4 regions of the Laceyella putida genome follow, and region 1 is predicted to be linked to each of the others. Evidence: riboswitches for the same ligand, from Rfam matches in the RefSeq annotation. Region 1 holds a riboswitch; each other region holds the start of a gene.
What was found. Region 1 has a riboswitch for S-adenosylmethionine ahead of ACFQNG_RS05800 (aminotransferase class I/II-fold pyridoxal phosphate-dependent enzyme). Riboswitches for the same ligand answer to the same signal wherever they lie in the genome.
Positions count from the first base shown of each region.

Region 2: linked by a shared signal. The riboswitch ahead of ACFQNG_RS12740 (sugar ABC transporter substrate-binding protein) and the one ahead of ACFQNG_RS05800 (aminotransferase class I/II-fold pyridoxal phosphate-dependent enzyme) in region 1 are both predicted to bind S-adenosylmethionine.
Region 3: linked by a shared signal. The riboswitch ahead of ACFQNG_RS08460 (homoserine dehydrogenase) and the one ahead of ACFQNG_RS05800 (aminotransferase class I/II-fold pyridoxal phosphate-dependent enzyme) in region 1 are both predicted to bind S-adenosylmethionine.
Region 4: linked by a shared signal. The riboswitch ahead of ACFQNG_RS16185 (homocysteine synthase) and the one ahead of ACFQNG_RS05800 (aminotransferase class I/II-fold pyridoxal phosphate-dependent enzyme) in region 1 are both predicted to bind S-adenosylmethionine.

Region 1 is NZ_JBHTBW010000015.1:80,543-84,980, forward strand. It holds gene ACFQNG_RS05795 (aminotransferase class I/II-fold pyridoxal phosphate-dependent enzyme) at 1-1,130, opposite strand, end outside; gene ACFQNG_RS05800 (aminotransferase class I/II-fold pyridoxal phosphate-dependent enzyme) at 1,289-2,425, opposite strand; SAM riboswitch class I at 2,512-2,623, opposite strand; gene ACFQNG_RS05805 (ornithine--oxo-acid transaminase) at 2,812-4,005, shown strand; gene ACFQNG_RS05810 (helix-hairpin-helix domain-containing protein) at 4,112-4,438, opposite strand, start outside.
Region 2 is NZ_JBHTBW010000041.1:1,675-6,112, forward strand. It holds gene ACFQNG_RS12735 (sugar ABC transporter ATP-binding protein) at 1-1,330, opposite strand, end outside; gene ACFQNG_RS12740 (sugar ABC transporter substrate-binding protein) at 1,327-2,454, opposite strand; SAM riboswitch class I at 2,590-2,746, opposite strand; gene ACFQNG_RS12745 (peptide ABC transporter substrate-binding protein) at 3,262-4,438, shown strand, end outside.
Region 3 is NZ_JBHTBW010000021.1:6,054-10,491, forward strand. It holds gene ACFQNG_RS08450 (MGDG synthase family glycosyltransferase) at 1-588, shown strand, start outside; gene ACFQNG_RS08455 (fumarylacetoacetate hydrolase family protein) at 693-1,700, shown strand; SAM riboswitch class I at 1,790-1,903, shown strand; gene ACFQNG_RS08460 (homoserine dehydrogenase) at 1,987-3,303, shown strand; gene rlmD (23S rRNA (uracil(1939)-C(5))-methyltransferase RlmD) at 3,485-4,438, shown strand, end outside.
Region 4 is NZ_JBHTBW010000057.1:33,554-37,991, reverse strand. It holds partial or broken gene metA (homoserine O-acetyltransferase MetA) at 1-481, opposite strand, end outside; partial or broken gene ACFQNG_RS16185 (homocysteine synthase) at 530-1,843, opposite strand; SAM riboswitch class I at 1,907-2,016, opposite strand; gene ACFQNG_RS16180 (DoxX family protein) at 2,486-2,866, opposite strand; gene ACFQNG_RS16175 (hypothetical protein) at 3,046-3,342, opposite strand; gene ACFQNG_RS16170 (hypothetical protein) at 3,350-3,580, opposite strand; gene ACFQNG_RS16165 (hypothetical protein) at 3,584-3,889, opposite strand; gene ACFQNG_RS16160 (hypothetical protein) at 4,161-4,438, opposite strand, start outside.

The DNA of each region.
Region 1 (4,438 bases):
TCGAGCGCCTGCGCCAAATCTTCAATCAAATCGTCGGCGCTTTCCAAACCGACCGACAGGCGCAACAACCCGTCAGTGATTCCATGCTTTTGCCGAACTTCTGGCGGCATGGAAGCGTGGGACATCAGCGCGGGATAAGATAAGATGCTTTCAACTGCGCCCAGGCTGACCGCCACGATCGGCAACTTGACATGATCCAACAGCTGGCGCACCCGTTCTTTGCTGCCCAGGTCAAAAGATAGGACCGCTCCGTGCCCGCTGGCTTGCGCATCTTGCAAATAGTGGCCTTCATGGGACGGCAACCCGGTGTAGTACACCCGCTCCACACCCGGATGCTGTTGCAGCCACAAGGCGACTTTTTCCGCGCTTCGCGTAGACAACTCCATCCGCGCTTTCAGCGTTTTGATCCCTCTCAGCACCAACCAGGCATCATGCACACCCAGAATCGCCCCGAATGAGTTTTGCAACAATGACAATTCTTCTGCCAAGTCTTCATCTTTGACCACAACCAATCCCGCGATCACATCGCTGTGCCCCGCAATGAATTTCGTCGCGCTATGGATGACGATATCCACACCCAAACTGAACGGGCGTTGGAAATACGGGGTAAGGAAGGTGTTGTCCACAATCGTGCGGAAACCATGCGCTTGGGCGATGTTGACAATCCCTCTGATGTCCGTCACCTTGAGCAACGGATTGGATGGCGTCTCGATATAGATCGCTTTGGTATGGGGCTGGATGGCCTGAACCACTTGTTCCAGATCCGTTGTGTCCACAAAGCTCGTTTCAATGCCCATCCGCTCAAACACCTTGGTCAGCACGCGGTAGGTGCCGCCGTACACGTCTTGGGAGACAATCAGGTGGTCACCGCGCGAGAAGAGAAGAAAAACCGTTGAGATGGCCGCCATGCCAGAGGCGAAAGCAAAGCCTTTACACCCTCCTTCCAGCTGGGCGATGGTCTCTTCGAGCGCTTTGCGGGTGGGATTGCCCGAACGGGCGTAATCAAATTCTCCCGGTTGATCGATCGAAAATTGATGAAAGGTCGACGCTTGGTACATAGGGATGCTGGCCGCTCCCGTATATGGATCAATCTCATTTCCATTGTGCAACAGTTTGGTTTCAAATCTCATCTCATCCTCATCCTTTCATATAAGTCCTTCTTAGCGAGCGTAATTTGCGAGGTTAGAAGGACTATACTCCGCTTGGCAGAGTTTCCTCTCCTCTTCTTAACGAGCGTATTTGCGGGGTTGACGGAGTTTCCTCTCCTCTTTTAGGCGACTCCGCCCAATCACCCCACTTGTGCCAATGCTTGCGCCAAATCGGCAATCAAGTCTTCTCCATGTTCAATTCCCACGGACAAACGCAACAATCGGTCACATACGCCCACTTTCTCCCTGATCTCGACCGGAATATCGGCATGGGTTTGCGTCGCCGGATAAGTGATCAAACTCTCCACTCCACCAAGACTTTCGGCAAAAGTGATAATCTTCAAAGAGTTGAGAACTGGTTGCACCCACTCTTTTCGTTTCAAGCGGAATGACAACATACCACCATAACCATCCGCTTGCGCATCAAGCAAGGTTTTGCTCCGCACATCCAATGCCGGATAAAACACAGTTTCAATGGCGGGATGGTTATGCAAAAACGCCGCAATCGCCTGCGCGTTGGCTTGATGTTGCCTCATGCGAAGCGCCAGGGTTTTCATCCCCCTCATCAACAACCAACAGTCCAAGGGTCCCAAGACCGCGCCAATCGCCTTTTGCAAAAAGGCAACCTGCTCCGTAAGCGCTTCGCCTTTGGTTACGATCAAGCCCGCCAAAACGTCGTTATGCCCGCCCAAATACTTGGTCGCGCTATGAAACACGATATCGGCGCCCAAGGTAAGGGGTCGTTGCAAAAAAGGCGTCATAAACGTGTTGTCAACAATGGTTAATAACCCGTGGGCCTTGGCCAGCTTGCATACCGCCTCAATATCCGTCACGCACATCAGCGGATTGGTTGGCGATTCTATGAAAATCGCTTTGGTATTCGGCTGAATGGCCCGCCGAATGTCCTCTAACTCACGCAAATCCACATAAGTGAAGGAACACCCGTACCGTGTCATCACTTTTTCAAACAAGCGATACGTCCCGCCATAAAGATCGAAGGAAACGATCAAATGGTCGCCTTGACCAAACAGTCCCATCAAGGTGTGAATCGCCGCCATCCCCGAACTGCAGGCAAACCCACCATCGCCTTCTTCCAATTGGGCCACGCTTTCCTCCAAGACTTCCCTTGTCGGGTTGGAAGCACGTGCATAATCATACCCCGTGCTTACGCCATCAACATGTTCATAGGCCGTCGAAAAATAAATAGGAAAGTTCACCGCTCCTGTTTTTCGTTCCCTTTTGTTTCCCATTTGCGCCAACTTTGTTTCTATTCTCATCGGTGCTTCCTCCCCTGTATGGCAATCTTAAATAAAAAACCTCTTCTCGATAAGAGAAGAGGTTCTTCTGGCTGAGCGACCATCTTCTCTTATCTCTCAGAACTTCCGTTCTGCAGGAATTGGCACCTTCCGGTGAAACATGCTCACCGAGGTTGCCGGGCTTCATCGGGCCAGTCCCTCCACCGCTCTTGATAAGAGAATAAATATTCATATTTTCACGATTCCATTGTTTTTCAGCAATCTTAAGTTGATTATACCTACTCATTTTCTATTCGTCAAGCGTGTTATTTATACGGGTAAGTGAAATAGTATACATTTCATTGATTTCGCTCTCTTTATTCCCTAAAATGAGGTTGATTGGCAAATTAAAAGGGGGTTCACCATCCATGTCTAAAAACAAAGCATTGATCGAGCTTACGGATAAATTTGGAGCGAAGAACTATCATCCACTGCCGATCGTGATTTCCAAAGCGGAGGGAGTATGGGTGGAAGATGCGGATGGCAATCGTTACATGGATATGTTAAGCGCTTACTCCGCACTCAACCACGGTCACCGTCATCCGCGCCTCATTCAAGCCCTGAAGGATCAAGCGGATAAAGTCACGCTCACTTCCCGCGCCTTCCACAATGATCAATTGGGAGCGTTCTATGAAAAAGTGGCAGAACTGACCGGCAAAGAAATGGTCCTCCCGATGAACACTGGCGCGGAAGCGGTTGAAACAGCCATTAAAGCGGCGCGCCGCTGGGCATACAATGTGAAAAAGATCGCTGACAACCAAGCGGAAATCATCGTATGTGAAGACAACTTCCACGGACGCACCATCACCGCCGTCTCCCTGTCTTCCAACGATGAATACAAGCGTGGTTTCGGTCCTCTCACCCCAGGGTTTAAAGTGATTCCTTATGGCGATCTGGAAGCGCTTAAAGCAGCGATCACCCCAAACACGGCCGCCTTCATGTTGGAGCCGATCCAAGGGGAAGCAGGCGTGATTGTCCCTCCAGAAGGTTTCTTGAGCGAAGCGCGTGAAATCTGTCGGGAGAACAATGTCCTCTTTATCGCCGATGAGATCCAAACCGGCTTCGGACGGACGGGACAACTCTTCGCCTGTGATTGGGAAGGCGTGAAGCCTGACATGTATATCATGGGTAAAGCTCTGGGTGGCGGAGTCATGCCTATTTCCGCTGTCGCCGCCGACAAAGAAATCATGGGTGTTTTTGAACCGGGTTCGCACGGCTCCACCTTTGGCGGTAACCCGCTCGCTTGCGCCGTGGCCATTGCCGCATTGGATGTGTTGTTAGAAGAAGAGCTCCCGACCCGTTCCCGCGAATTGGGCGAGTACTTTATCAACGAGCTGCGCAAAATAGAGAACCCCATCATCAAAGAAGTGCGCGGAAAAGGCCTCTTCATCGGCATGGAATTGCATGAAGCGGCGCGTCCATACTGTGAAGCCCTGATGCAAGAAGGACTTCTCTGCAAAGAAACGCATGACAACACGATCCGCTTTGCGCCACCACTCACCATCACGCAAGCAGAATTGGATCTCGCATTGGAAAAAGTGCGCAAAATCATTGCAAAATAAGCCTGTCCCACTTTATTCATGCGGATCTTGAAAGAAATGGGAGCGCTTGATGAAAAACAGTTCATCGACCTGCACTTGGCGACTCAGGATAACCTGGGTCGCTTTTTCAATTCAGCACGATTTGCTCACGAAACTTCTCCACCGTCTTCTCGCCAATGCCAGGAACTTGCGCGATCTCCTCCACCGACCGGAACGGACCATGTTCCTCACGATAGCGAACAATGGCCTCCGCTTTGCTTGGCCCGATCCCATTTAACTGGTCCAATTCTTCCGCGGTCGCCGTATTCACATTGATTTTCCCGCCGGACGTCTCTGATGCGGCTACACCCCCTCCGGGAAATGATGCCGGTTCCTCCCCTTGTTTCGGGATATACAACACCATCCCATCTCGAAGCGGCTCCGCCAAATTCACCTTGCTCAAGTCCGCCTCCTC
Region 2 (4,438 bases), on a different contig from region 1:
CTTGGCGGGCCAGTTCGCGGATCAGTTGAAAGACGTCTTCCTTGGCCCCGATATCGATGCCTTTGGTGGGTTCATCAAAAATAACCAAGTGGCTGTGGGTGTCCAGCCATTTGCCAATGGATACTTTCTGTTGATTTCCTCCGCTTAGCCGCCGCACCGAATGGAAGGGGGAGGGGGTTTTTATGCCCAAGCGCTCAATCAACCCTTCAGCGAACAAGATTTCTTTCCGCCGGTTAATCCAACCCTTGGGAGAAAGTTTTCGGATGCTGGGAAGTGTCAAATTTTGTACGACGGGGAAATCAACCAAAACGCCTTCTTTTCTCCGTTCTTCGGGAATCAAACAGATGCCCGCCCGAATCGCTTGTTGCGGATTTTGAATCGGGTGGGAGGTTCCCTTGATCGTCCACGTCCCGTCATGGGGGTCCGCCCCAAACAAAGCGCGGGCCGTTTCTGTTTTGCCTGCTCCAACCAGTCCCGCAATGCCCACGATTTCCCCTTCATAGACAGTGAGAGAGAGCGTTTGGCCGGTTGAGTGAACATGAAATTGGTTGATTTCCGCTAAGGGTTTGCCCAACTTTTTGTGTGGCGTGGCGGAGGAAGGAGAGAACGTTTTGCCGAGCATTGCGCGAATCATCTCTTCGTGTTCCATTTCGCTCGTGTTTTGGGTCGTGATGACCTTGCCGTCGCGCAGGATGGTCAACCGATCGGAAATGGTTTTGATTTCGTTTAAGCGGTGGGAAATGTAGACGATGCCGACACCGCGGTCCGTCAGTCGGCGGATGACTTGAAAGAGTGTGGCTGTTTCCACTTCACTCAAAGGCGCCGTCGGTTCGTCCAATATCAGGAACTTGACCTGACCGGCAATCGCCCGGGCGATCAGAATCATCTGCTTTTCGGCCAAGGTGCAGGATGAGACTAATTTGTCCACAGCCAAATGGATGCCCACTTCCGAAAGGAGTGTTCGGGCCGTTTGTTTTCTCTTTTTCCAAGAAAAGAAGGAAGGGCCGTGCAGGCATTCGTCGATCGTTACATTTTCGGCCACGGAAAGGGTGGGGATGAGAGCGGTGTCCACCTCCTGCACCACGATGCTGATCCCTTCCCGCTTGGCGTCCATGGGTGAGCGGATGTCCAGGTCACGCTCACCCAATCGAATCGATCCGTGATCTTTTTGAATGTCGCCTGACAGGATCTTCACCAACGTGCTTTTCCCGGCCCCGTTAACCCCGATGAGGGCGTGGACTTCCCCGGGTTGAACCGAGAAGTCCACTTGGTGCAAGACGGGATGGTTATGAAATGATTTGGAGATTTGCTTTAATGTTAATGCCGTCATTTTTTATTCGCCTCTGTCAATTTTTTCATCCATGGGGAAGTTCCGGCATCGGATTGCCCCCATCCGTTTATCACCTTGCCAATATCCTTCATGGAAACTTTCCGATCGGTGGGCAACCATCTTTTTTCCACCAAATGGGGTTGGATGCTGTACACTTGCGGTGTCGATTCACCGGCGATTTTTTGGTAAAGGAATCGAACCTGAAGCCGACCCACTTCTGCTGGGTCCGTCGCGGCGGTGGCCACCCAAGGGCTGTTGAGACTTTGCATGAATTGCAAATCTTCGTCGCTGAGATCAATGCCGTATACCTTGATTTCCGTTCGCCCCGCTTGTTGAATGGCGCGGGTCGCCCCTTTGGCAAACTCGTCCCAAGGCGCAAACACCGCGTCAATATCCCCTTTGTTGGGGTATTTTTTTAAAATTGCCTCCATTTGAGATTGCGTGTCCAGGGCCGTGTTGGAACTGGCGTTTCCGAAACGGGCCACTTCCTTGATATGGGGATACCGTTTTTGAAAAGCTTCATAGATCACATTGCGGCGTTCCATCGGTGCAAAACCCCCCACCCAGATATACACGATCTCTCCTTTTCCGTTTAAATCTTGGGTCATGGTGCGCAGGGAGTTCCAAGCTAGGCTGTAATCATCTTGGTCGATCACGGTGACGCCCGGAATGTCCAGATCACTGTCAAAGGAAACAACCGGAATTCCGGCGGCCACCGCTTTTTTTACACTGGGCGCCAACGCGTCTGCTCGGCCATGGTCCAAGAGGATGCCATCCACTTTCTGGTTTACGGCGGTGTCAACATATGAGGCCATTTTCGACAGGTCATTGTCGGCGTTATATACTTGTACTTCTCCGCCGAACGCCTTGACTTGTTCGGTGACACCCGCTATATATTGCGAAGAAAACGTGCCGATGGATAATTGAGTGATGGCCGCGATCTTTAACGGCTTGTTAACCTTGTTAGGAATCTCGCCAGAGGCGGCCGCAGGGGATGTCGACTTTATCTGTCCCGCAGGATGGTTGTTTTTTTGCCGGGCGACGCGATCTTGCTCATTGGCGCAGCCGGCCACCAGGAGCGCAGCCGTCATCAGAATGATCAAAAATGACTTGAAACTATTCATGAAAAATCCTCCTCCTTTTTTTCCCATTTACTGAATGATGGGAAAATGAATGATGTTCTTTTTATTGCGCATGAGGGGGAGGTTGGCATAAAAAAGAGCCCCTTCAATCAGAGGCTCGGAACACGATTTCCTTGCCTCTTATCTCGCAAAACAAACGTTTTTGCAGGATTTAGCACCGTGCCTTGCGCGGCTGTTCACCGCGGCCCCTTACGGAGTGCCCCATTTCACAATGGTATTACAGTCGGTTGCTGGGCTTCATCGGGCCATTCCCTCCACCTTCTCGCAATAAGAGACTTCAACGTATGCAATTGTTTAAATCAATTAATCCGATAAATAATAACGGATATTATTTATTAGTGAAATGATAATGCCTGCAAATTAAAATGTCAATGACCTTTGCCTGTTCCCGTGACAAGGAAAAGGTTCCTGTTCGTCCAACCATCACTTCACTGGTTGCCGACTTGGCGCGGCGGCCCCCGTCTTTACCCAACGCGGAGACTTTCCCTATGGCCTGCTCCGAGGGGAGGGAGAAAATGAAAAAAGCCTATATTCTTATAACGTGATCGTTATGAAGATAGGCTGTTTGTTTTTGGGGACCGCTTGATTATGGGCAGGTCCCCGTTTGTCAGGAATGATCTTACTTGATTTGTTAATATTATTTTCATTTTATTAATAAATACTTAATTATCCATGTTTTTATCATAAATTGGTATAACAAAATTACTTTACTTTATTGTGTTGAATGAATAAAATCAAATATATTCATTTATCGGTATAATTATTCACTTTGTTTCGAAGGAGGAAATCATGCGGATAAAGGGCTTTTTAACCATCTTTGTTGTCATGTTGGCCATGTCTTTATTAACTTCCTGTAGCATTCCGTGGATCGATTCCCAAGAGGGCCCTTCCGAAAACAAAATATTGCGCATTACTGAAAGCAATCAGATTTCCAGCTTGGACAGCGCCAAGTATGTGGATATCGTTTCTTGGAACGTCTTGTACAACGTGAATGAAGGATTGATGCGACTGGGACCGAACAATCGCCTCGTCAACGGAATGGCCGAAGAGGTGAAGATCAGCCCGGACAAAAAAACGTACACGTTCAAATTGCGTGATGACGCTGAATGGAGTGACGAAGAGCCGGTGACGGCGCATGATTTTGAATACGCCTGGAAGCGGGCGTTAGACCCGAAAACCAAATCGGAGTACGCCTATATTCTTTATCCCATCGCCGGTGCGGAGGAATACAACAAAGGCACCGGATCGGCAAGTCAAGTGAAAGTGAAGGCGCTTGATGAAAAAACGCTGGAGGTGCGGTTGAAACAACCGGAACACCACTTTTTGAGCTTGACCACGCAATCCACCTATTTTCCGCTACGAAAAGACATTGTGGAAAAGTATAAGGATGAGTACACAAAAACCCCGGACAAAATGGTTTATAACGGTCCGTTCATCATCCAATCCATCACGCCGACACAAGTGACTTTGGTCAAAAATGAAACCTATTGGGACCGGGATACCGTTCAGCTTCAACAGGTTGACGTGGTCGTCCAGGCGGAAACGTCCAAAAGGATCAATCTGTACAATGCCGGAGAGGCTGACACGACCAAAATCGATTCCGAGTTTGTTTACGCCTATAAGCAAACCAAGGATTATACTAACCTGGAATTGGCTTCTTCCCAATATTTGCTGATGAACGAAACCAAATCATTTTTCAAGAATGCGAATATCCGGCGCGCGATCAGCTTGGCGGTCGACCGCAACGAAATCGTGGAAACCGTATTGAAAGATGGATCCAAACCGGCAGGGGCGTTGATTCCGCCCGCCATGACAGAAGGGGCCCAATCTTTCCGCAAGCTTGCCGGCGGGGAGATTGTCAAGCACGATACGGCCTTGGCCCAGGCGTATTTCAATAAAGGCTTGAAGGAATTGGGCTTGTCCCGCCCGCCGGATTCCATTGTCATGCTTTGTTTTAACGATCAGC
Region 3 (4,438 bases), on a different contig from region 1:
CCGGTTCATCCGTCTTTTTATGAGTATGTCTCCAAACAAGAGGCCTGCCGTCGGTTGGGGTTGTCTTCCCATCGTCCGGTGGTTCTCATAATGGGCGGAGGTACCGGTCTAGGTCCATTAGAGCAGATTGTGAATGAGTTGCAAAGCTTAACCCATCTGCAGTTTGTCGTTTTGGCGGGCAAGAATCGGACGCTGCATGAACGGTTGACCCGGCAGTTTACCGCGCCGCATATACGGATTGAAGGGTTTCGAACCGATATCCCCTTATGGATGTCCGCGGCGGATCTATTGGTTACCAAACCGGGCGGATTGACGATTAGCGAAGCGATATCCAAACGGTTGCCCATGCTGTTGTTTGAGGCCTTCCCAGGGCAGGAAGAAGCGAATCAACAGTATCTCCTGCATCACCGGGTGGCCATGATTACGCGTCCATCCACCATCCGCTTGCAAGTGGCCAAACTGTTCGATTCGCCGATCCAAGTGGGGCGGATGAAAGAGCGGTTTGAGTCGTTGATGTCGGTGGATGCCAGCAAACAAATCGTTAGAGAGACATTAAAAGCGAAAACCTCCATTTTACAGACTTTGTGACGAAGTCTGTTTTTCTTTTTGCTCCGGCAACGCATGGGCGGGGTGAAACCGCTTGCTAAATGGAGCGACCTTGGAATATTGTAAATGGAAGGAGGGAAATGCGGATGAAGTTGGTTACCTATATGGTTAAAGCGGATGAACTCAATATTCAGGCACAGGATGGAGTGTTGGCGCGTTTGGGTTGGGTGCGGGACGGCCATGTGATCGACGTCGGGTTGGCCCAGTCGTATTTGGAGATGAAGCAAAACCTCGTCTTTCCTTACCGTCTCGCCACGGATATGCTCACCTATCTGGAGCGGAGTGAATCGGAGCGCCACTTTTTGCAGCAGTTGGATTCCGCTTTGGGGCAGAGAGATTGGTTGAATTTGAAGGTGGAAGGGGAACCGGTTGCCTTAAGTTTAAAAGAGGTGGATCTGTTTTCGCCCCTTCCGTTGCCGACCAGTTTGCGCGATTTTTACGCGTTTGAGGCCCATGTTTTGACCTGCCGCCAAAAGCGGGGGTTGAAGATGGTGCCCGAATGGTATGAGATTCCCGTTTTTTATTTTTCCAACCATCGGGCCGTGGTTGGAACGGAGATGTCCCTAAAAAAACCGGCTTATACCGAACAATTGGATTATGAATTGGAAATCGCCTGCGTCATCGGCAAAAAAGGCAAAAACATCGCCCGGAGCGAGGCGCTTTCCCATATCGCAGGGTTCATGATCATGAATGATTGGAGTGCGCGGGATGTGCAACGGCAAGAAATGGCGGTCGGCCTCGGACCGGCGAAAGGAAAAGACTTTGCCACATCACTGGGCCCCTATTTGGTGACAACGGATGAGTTGGAGGATTGTCGCGAAGGTGAACACTGGGCACTGTCAATGAGCGCGCGTGTCAACGGAAAAGAGCTTTCCCGGGGGAATGTGAAGGATTTGCATTGGACCTTTGCGCAAATGATTGAACGGGCTTCGGCGGAGTGCGAACTGGTCCCCGGGGATGTCATCGGGTCGGGAACGGTTGGCACGGGTTGCCTGTTGGAATTGGGCGAGGAGATCCATCCTTATCTGCAGCCGGGCGATGTGGTGGAACTGGAGATAGAACGGTTGGGCATATTGCGCAATCGGATCATATAGGAAGTTGTCTCATTTCAATGTTGACAATATTCCTATATTGGACCATAATGTATTAAAATATCGGAAAATTGATATTAACAGTTTTTCTTTTCTTATCAAGAGCGGCGGAGGGACTGGCCCGATGAAGCCCGGCAACCTCGGTGTGTATTTACCGGAAGGTGCCAAATCCTGCAGTGCATGTTGAAGGCACTGAGAGATAAGGGGAATGGTTTTGGCCGCGTGTAAAAACCCTCTTCTTATCCAGAAGAGGGTTTTTTATATTTATTACCTATTTGGAGGGATTGGGATGAAACAGGTACGAGTGGCTCTACTTGGCTTGGGAACGGTAGGGACTGGAGTATGGAAGATGATCCAGAGCAATCAGGACGTGATCGCTAGGCGTACAGGAATGTTGGTAACGGTTGAGGCGATTTTGGTGCGCAACATCCATAAAGACCGGCAGCTTGAAGGGGTACAAGCTTTGTTGACGTCTCGTTTTGAAGATGTATTGGCGCGTGAGATTGATGTGGTCATCGAAGTGATGGGTGGAGTGGAGCCAACCCGTACCTATTTGCGACAAGCGATGGAAAAAGGGTGCCATATTGTTTCCGCCAATAAGGAGCTATTGGCTCGCCATGGAGAAGAATTGCGGGAATGGGCGAAGCGGCATGGGGTGCAATTGTCGTATGAAGCCAGTGTGGGCGGAGGCATTCCGATCATCGGCACCGTTTCCCATTTCTTGAAAGCCAATCGCATTTACAAGGTTTCAGGCATTTTAAATGGAACGACCAACTTTATTTTAACTAAGATGAAGGAAGAAGGTCGTACTTATGAGGACGTATTATCGGAAGCGCAACAAAAAGGGTATGCCGAAGCGGACCCGACGGCAGATGTGGAGGGAATCGATGCCGCCCATAAGTTGTCCATCTTGTCCCGACTCTCTTTTGATGTGTGCGTGACTGTGGATGAAATTCAGCGGCAAGGCATCACGGATGTGACCCCTGTCGAATTATCCCTTGCCCATCAGCTGGGATTTGCGATCAAGTTGCTCGCTTCCGCTGAGCAATTTGGCGAGAATGGCCCCGTAGCGTGTTGCGTTTATCCGACCTTGCTCCCGCTCAACCATCCATTGGCGAGCGTGAATGATGTGTACAATGCGGTCCACGTTGAAGGGGACTTTATCCAAGACCTGACTTTGATTGGACAAGGGGCCGGTGAGAAGCCAACAGCCAGTGCCGTGGTGGAAGACTTGTGCAATTTGGGGCGGGTGTCGGGACAATCCTTAACCAAGGCTGTGCGATGTCCATTGTTGGATGGGGCGAGCGAAGGCGGCCTCCGCTTTCATTTCTTGGAGATTTCTTCGCTTCAGGGGTCGGCGACCAAAGCGATCGAACGTTTGAAGAAGGCCGGCGTGGCCGTATACGCATGGGAAACGAAGCGGGAGGAAGAGACCACTTGGTTGGCTTTTATCGCCAGGGGGTTGGAGAAAGATGGAGAAAGCGAGCTGTTTAAAGAGTTGGGCTGGCAGACGACGCGAGTGATCAATCGCCCTGTGCTGGGTGGCGAAGCGCTTTTCGCCGCAGATGTGGTTCCGTTCGCGAAGGCGGCGGCTGGGGTGAAATAAGTGTTAGCAAAAAGGCGGCGCCTTGGGTGGCCGTCTTTTTTAGGGACGACTGTGTGGGATGATTCCATCTGTCAGGATGGTAACACCATATTACCAATGAACATTCCTTTTTCCTGCGCTTAAAAATTATTTCGGGTACAATAGATTTAGTGGACCTATCAGAAGGAAAGGAAAACGTTGGATGAACAAGTCGACCAAACAAGGAAAACAGATTCGCCTGAAACGGGGAGAGGTGATCGAAGTCCCGATCCGCCGGATTGGCATCAATGGGGAAGGCATGGGTCACTATCAAAAGCAAGTGGTCTTTGTGGAAGGCGCGGTGCCGGGTGAAACGGTTGTGGCTCGGGTAACGCAGGTGGAAACCAAGTTTGCCAAAGCCAAACTGTTAAAGGTAAAGAAAAAATCGGCTTATCGGGTGGAACCGCCCTGTCCGGTGTATCGGGAGTGTGGCGGGTGCCAATTGCAACATATTGACCGGCGGATGCAGAAACGCTTAAAACGGGAGTTGGTCGCGGAGAGCTTTGCCCGATACGCCGGCTTGAGGGACCTGCCGATCAGGGAGACGATTACGATGGATGAGCCGTGGTCCTACCGCAACAAGGCGCAACTCCCATTGCGGCAGATTGGCACCCAAGTGGCCATGGGGATGTTTTCCGCCGCTTCTCACCGCTTGGTGGATGTGAGTGAATGCATGGTCCAACATCCCCTCCTTAACCAAACGTTAAGTGAAGCGAGACGGATTGTGGAAGAGTTGGGAATAGACATTTACGACGAGCGGAAACATCGGGGCACGTTAAGGCATCTAGTGGGACGGATTGCTTTTGCCATGGAAGAGGTGCAATTAGTGCTTGTCACGCGGACGAAAACATTTCCTGAGGAAGAAGCCTTTGTGCGGGAAGTGACGAAACGACTGCCTCAAGTGAAAAGTGTGGTGTTAAACTACAATCCGGCGAAAACGTCTCTCGTGTTTGGCACGGAAAGCCGGCTCTTATGGGGCCAGGAAAAGTTGACTGAACGATTGGGCGAGTTGACTTATCTGTTATCGGCCCGTGCGTTCTTTCAATTGAATCCCATCCAGACGATCAAACTATACGAGACCGTCAAGGAAGCGGCCCATCTGACGGGCCGCGAGACG
Region 4 (4,438 bases), on a different contig from region 1:
TTAAAGGATACTTTGGAATACCGTAATGATGGTAAAGAGCGGCCTGAGCGCCCCAACAAATATGAAAAGTTGAAGTAACATTTTTTATTTTCCAATCCATTATTCGCTTCAATTCTTCCCAGTAGTCCACCTTTTCGTATTCCAGGTGTTCTACAGGAGCTCCTGTAATAATCATTCCATCATATTTTTGATGCCTGATCTCATCAAATGTTTTATAAAATGTTGATAGATGTTTTGCTGGTGTGTTTTTGGAGGTATGGGTTGTTGGATAGATGAAACTAATTTCAATTTGTAGGGGTGAATTCCCGAGCAAACGAAGGAGTTGTGTCTCCGTTTCAATTTTGGTTGGCATCAAATTTAGAATAACCATTCTAAGCGGGCGAATATCTTGATGAAAGGCACGCCTTTCATCTATGACAAAAATATTTTCATTATTGAGAATTTCATTTACTGGTAGCTTATCTGGTATTTTGATAGGCACTGTCATTCACCCCTTTCTTTATTTTATTGTTGAAGCCCATATCCATAGCTACACGCTTTGACTTTTCACCAGTGCCTGCTCCAGATCTTGAATGATGTCTTCAACCGCTTCAATACCAATGGATAAACGAATCAGTTCAGGAGTAACCCCTGAAGCTCTTTGCTCCTCTTCGGTTAGCTGTTGATGAGTCGTGCTCGCTGGATGAATCACCAATGACTTCGCATCGCCCACATTGGCTAAATGAGAAAACAGTGTCAGGTTTTCTATGAATTTCTTCCCAGATTCCAATCCGCCTTTAATTCCAAAGGTAAAGATGGCTCCTTGTCCTTTTGGCAAATATTTTTGCGCTTTTTCAAAGGAAGAATGACTTTCTAAACCAGGGTGGTTGACCCATTCAACCAATTCGTGCTAATTCAAATATTCTGCAACTTTTAGCGCGTTTTCGCTGTGGCGTTGCATTCTCAGATGAAGCGTTTCTAATCCTTGAAGAAACAAGAATGAATTAAAAAGAGATATGGCAGCACCCAGGTCGCGAAGCAGTTGGACACGAGCTTTAATGATATAGGCAAGAGATCCTACTGCTTCCGTATAACTAACCCCATGATAACTTGGATCAGGTTCGGTCAAATCTGGAAATTTCCCGTTCGTCCAATCAAATTTGCCAGAATCGACGATAATTCCGCCAATGGTGGTTCCATGTCCTCCAATAAACTTCGTTGCAGAATGGACAATAATGTCAGCACCAAATTCAAATGGGCGGCAAAGATAAGGAGTAGCAAAGGTGTTGTCTACAATTAACGGAATCCCAGCTTCATGGGCCACTTTTGCGACCGCTTCAATATCTAAAACATCTAAATGGGGATTCCCGATTATTTCGGCAAAAACTGCCTTTGTTTTATCCGTGATGGCGTTGCGGAAATTTTCCGGATTTGTTTGGTCAACGAATTTTACCGAAATGCCCAATTTTGCCAAAGTGTGGCGGAACAAGTTATACGTTCCCCCATACAAATGACTTGATGAGACGATTTCATCTCCCGCTTTTGCAATGTTCAAAATCGAATAGGTGATCGCTGATTGACCCGAACTAGTAGCGAGTGCGCCTACACCGCCTTCTAATTCAGCTACCCTTTTTTCAAATACATCTTGCGTCGGGTTCATAATTCGTGTATAAATGTTTCCGAATTCCTTTAATGCAAATAAATTCGCAGCATGCTCGGCATCATTAAAAACATAAGACGTCGTTTGATAAATAGGAACGGCGCGCGAATTAGAAGTTGGATCAGGAACCTGTCCACCGTGTACCGAAATGGTTTCAAGACGTAATTTTTTTGATCGCTCATTTTTTTCCTCCCATTGTAAAATTCAACGATATAAAAAAGCCTCCTCCCCTTATCCAGAGAAGAGACTTTGATATACATTGCCCTCCTCTTATCTTCTAGAGACAAAAAATCCCTACAGGAATTAGCACCTTTCGGTATAAATACCAGGGTTGCCGGGCATCATCGGGCCAGTCCCTCCGCCACTCTGGATAAGAGAAAATCCATAGTATTTCGATCTACTTTATTGTAATTGATTTAGAATTGTTCGTCAACTATTTTCCTTTATGGTGCATCATCGCATCCATTTGCGGGTAGTGGTAGCATCGACCGATTTTGCCGCCCTTTCTTGGGCAGATGATGCCAAAATCGACGTTCGCTACATCCACCCCATATAAGAAAAAAGGGGAAAGAGAAGAAATATTCTCCCCAATCCCTTGCCACGGACCATAGGGCCATAGATGCTTTGGACACATACGCGGAATTGCGGTTAGGATCACTCGAAGCTGGATATGCCCAAGTGTAGAGAGTGGAAATATTACCCCCGTTCCCAATGGCATGAGCTTCAGCAACAGACTTTGAAAAACAACAAAAATTCGCAGCTCAAAAAAAGCCCCAAGGATCACAAGACCCTTAAGGCTCCATCGCGGTGTCGATTCAACAGGCATCAGGAGAGGGAAACGATGACTCAGTTCTTGCCGATGGGCATCCTGAGCGCCCCGGGCCCCGTGAAGAGCAGGGATAAGGCCGTGAGCAGGATCAACAGGTCAAACTCATACCCTCCGGCGAACCCTTTCGATCCTTTCACAAACAAAATGGCTCCCGCCATCACCACTGCGGCCAAAACCGAGGCGATGGAAGTGAACAGACCCAGGATAAAGGCAATGCCGATCAGCACTTCCACACCGGCCACGACATACGCGGTGAGGGAGGCGGCGGGAATTCCGACGCTGCCGAAAAAGCCGATGGTCTGTTCCATGCCCATCAACTTCTGCGCACCATGAACGATAAAGATCAGACCCAGTCCAATCCGCAGGAACAATGGACCGTAAGCTGCTTCCAATTTCATTCTTCTTTGTCTCTCCTTTCGATCTCGCATCCATGTCAAATCTTAGCGCACAGCCATAAACACCGGATAAACAGAGATTAAATCTTTCTTAACCGCCTGTGACCAAATTGTGAACAAACATTAACCGGAGAAACCCATCCGCGGGACCGTCGGTTGGGCCACTTGCCCGATCGCCGTTGTCAACTCCATTTCCCGCGCAACCGCAACCAAATGACCACCCCGGCACTGGCGCACAGTGACAGCATCACACCGCCATGATAAATCCACAGCACCGATTCCGGGCGGACGGACCCCGCCGCTTGCAATCCCAAACCGATGGCCACCACAATGAAATGGAAGCACAATCCCACCAACACACTGAGGCTCACTTCCTTCTTGCCCACCCGCTCTTCTTCCACCCATCTGCCCAAAAATTCCACATAATACACGGAACCCAAGCCCCCTAGGATAGTGAGCACCGCCGAGACCAACAACACCTTGCCTTCACTCCTCTTTCGACCCTTCGGACTGATCAAGCACTTGCATCCGCTTGAAGAGATGCAGCCGATCCTCCCCATAGCGGGGCCTGGCCACCTCTTCCAATGTCATCCCATATGTATGGAGAAACCAAGTCATCCGCTGCAGTTTATGAATCACGCGCTTTTCTCCACTGGCGCAATGACGGACCACCAAGCGCGCTTTTTCCCGATCATACCAGAAACAGATTTCCGCCATGCCTTACCCTCCCCCGCCCGATGATCCGAAAATGTCAAACGACCGTCCGCAGAAAAGATGCTTCCCCTCTTCCCACTCCACCTGCATCATATCCAACAACGGAATGGAAACCACTTGCCCCGATTCGGTATGCAGTCGGAGGATCCGCACGCGCTTCCTCGGCTGATGGTCAACCATCAGCGACAGTTCCACCTGATCCCCTTCCCTTTCCATCTCCGCTTCCACAACCGACACATGCGGCTTCTGTTGCAACTCCCCCACAAACGGCAACACGTGTGCAACCTTGCCTTGCAGATGCAGCATAAACACTGAAAATCCTCCTCTTTTTTTGAAATTGCGATACTTATGTTGCAACAATAAAAGAAATAACGAATATGATATGTTTCACACTTGAATTATAATTCAGAAAGAGGGATTTTTCAATTATTTTCCATCTTAACTTAGCTGTTGAAATTCCGGGTTTTCCATCGCGCGCCAAAAAGGAAACGTCTCGTTTCGTTGCACCCCTCGCATTTAAAGATCAGCCGTTAAATGAATCAGGATAATGACACTATTATAAACATCACGTGGCCGTGGTGTTTTATTGCACAAAAAAACAGCCCTGAAGGCTGTTCAGGGCCAAAATACGGATTTTCTTATGCGTCGGGGCCAGCATCCCTTGAAACGCATCCCGGCAAGCCCACAGCAGGACGGCCTCGCCCGCCGCCATCAAGATGGCCAACGGCAACAACGAAGCGTCGACAAACAGATGGAACAGCAAAATGTTCACCACAATGGGAGCCAGCATGTTCAAGGCCAGCGGCACCCACCGGTTGCACATCAACAGCAGGCCGGCTGCCACCTCAACCGATTTCTCGG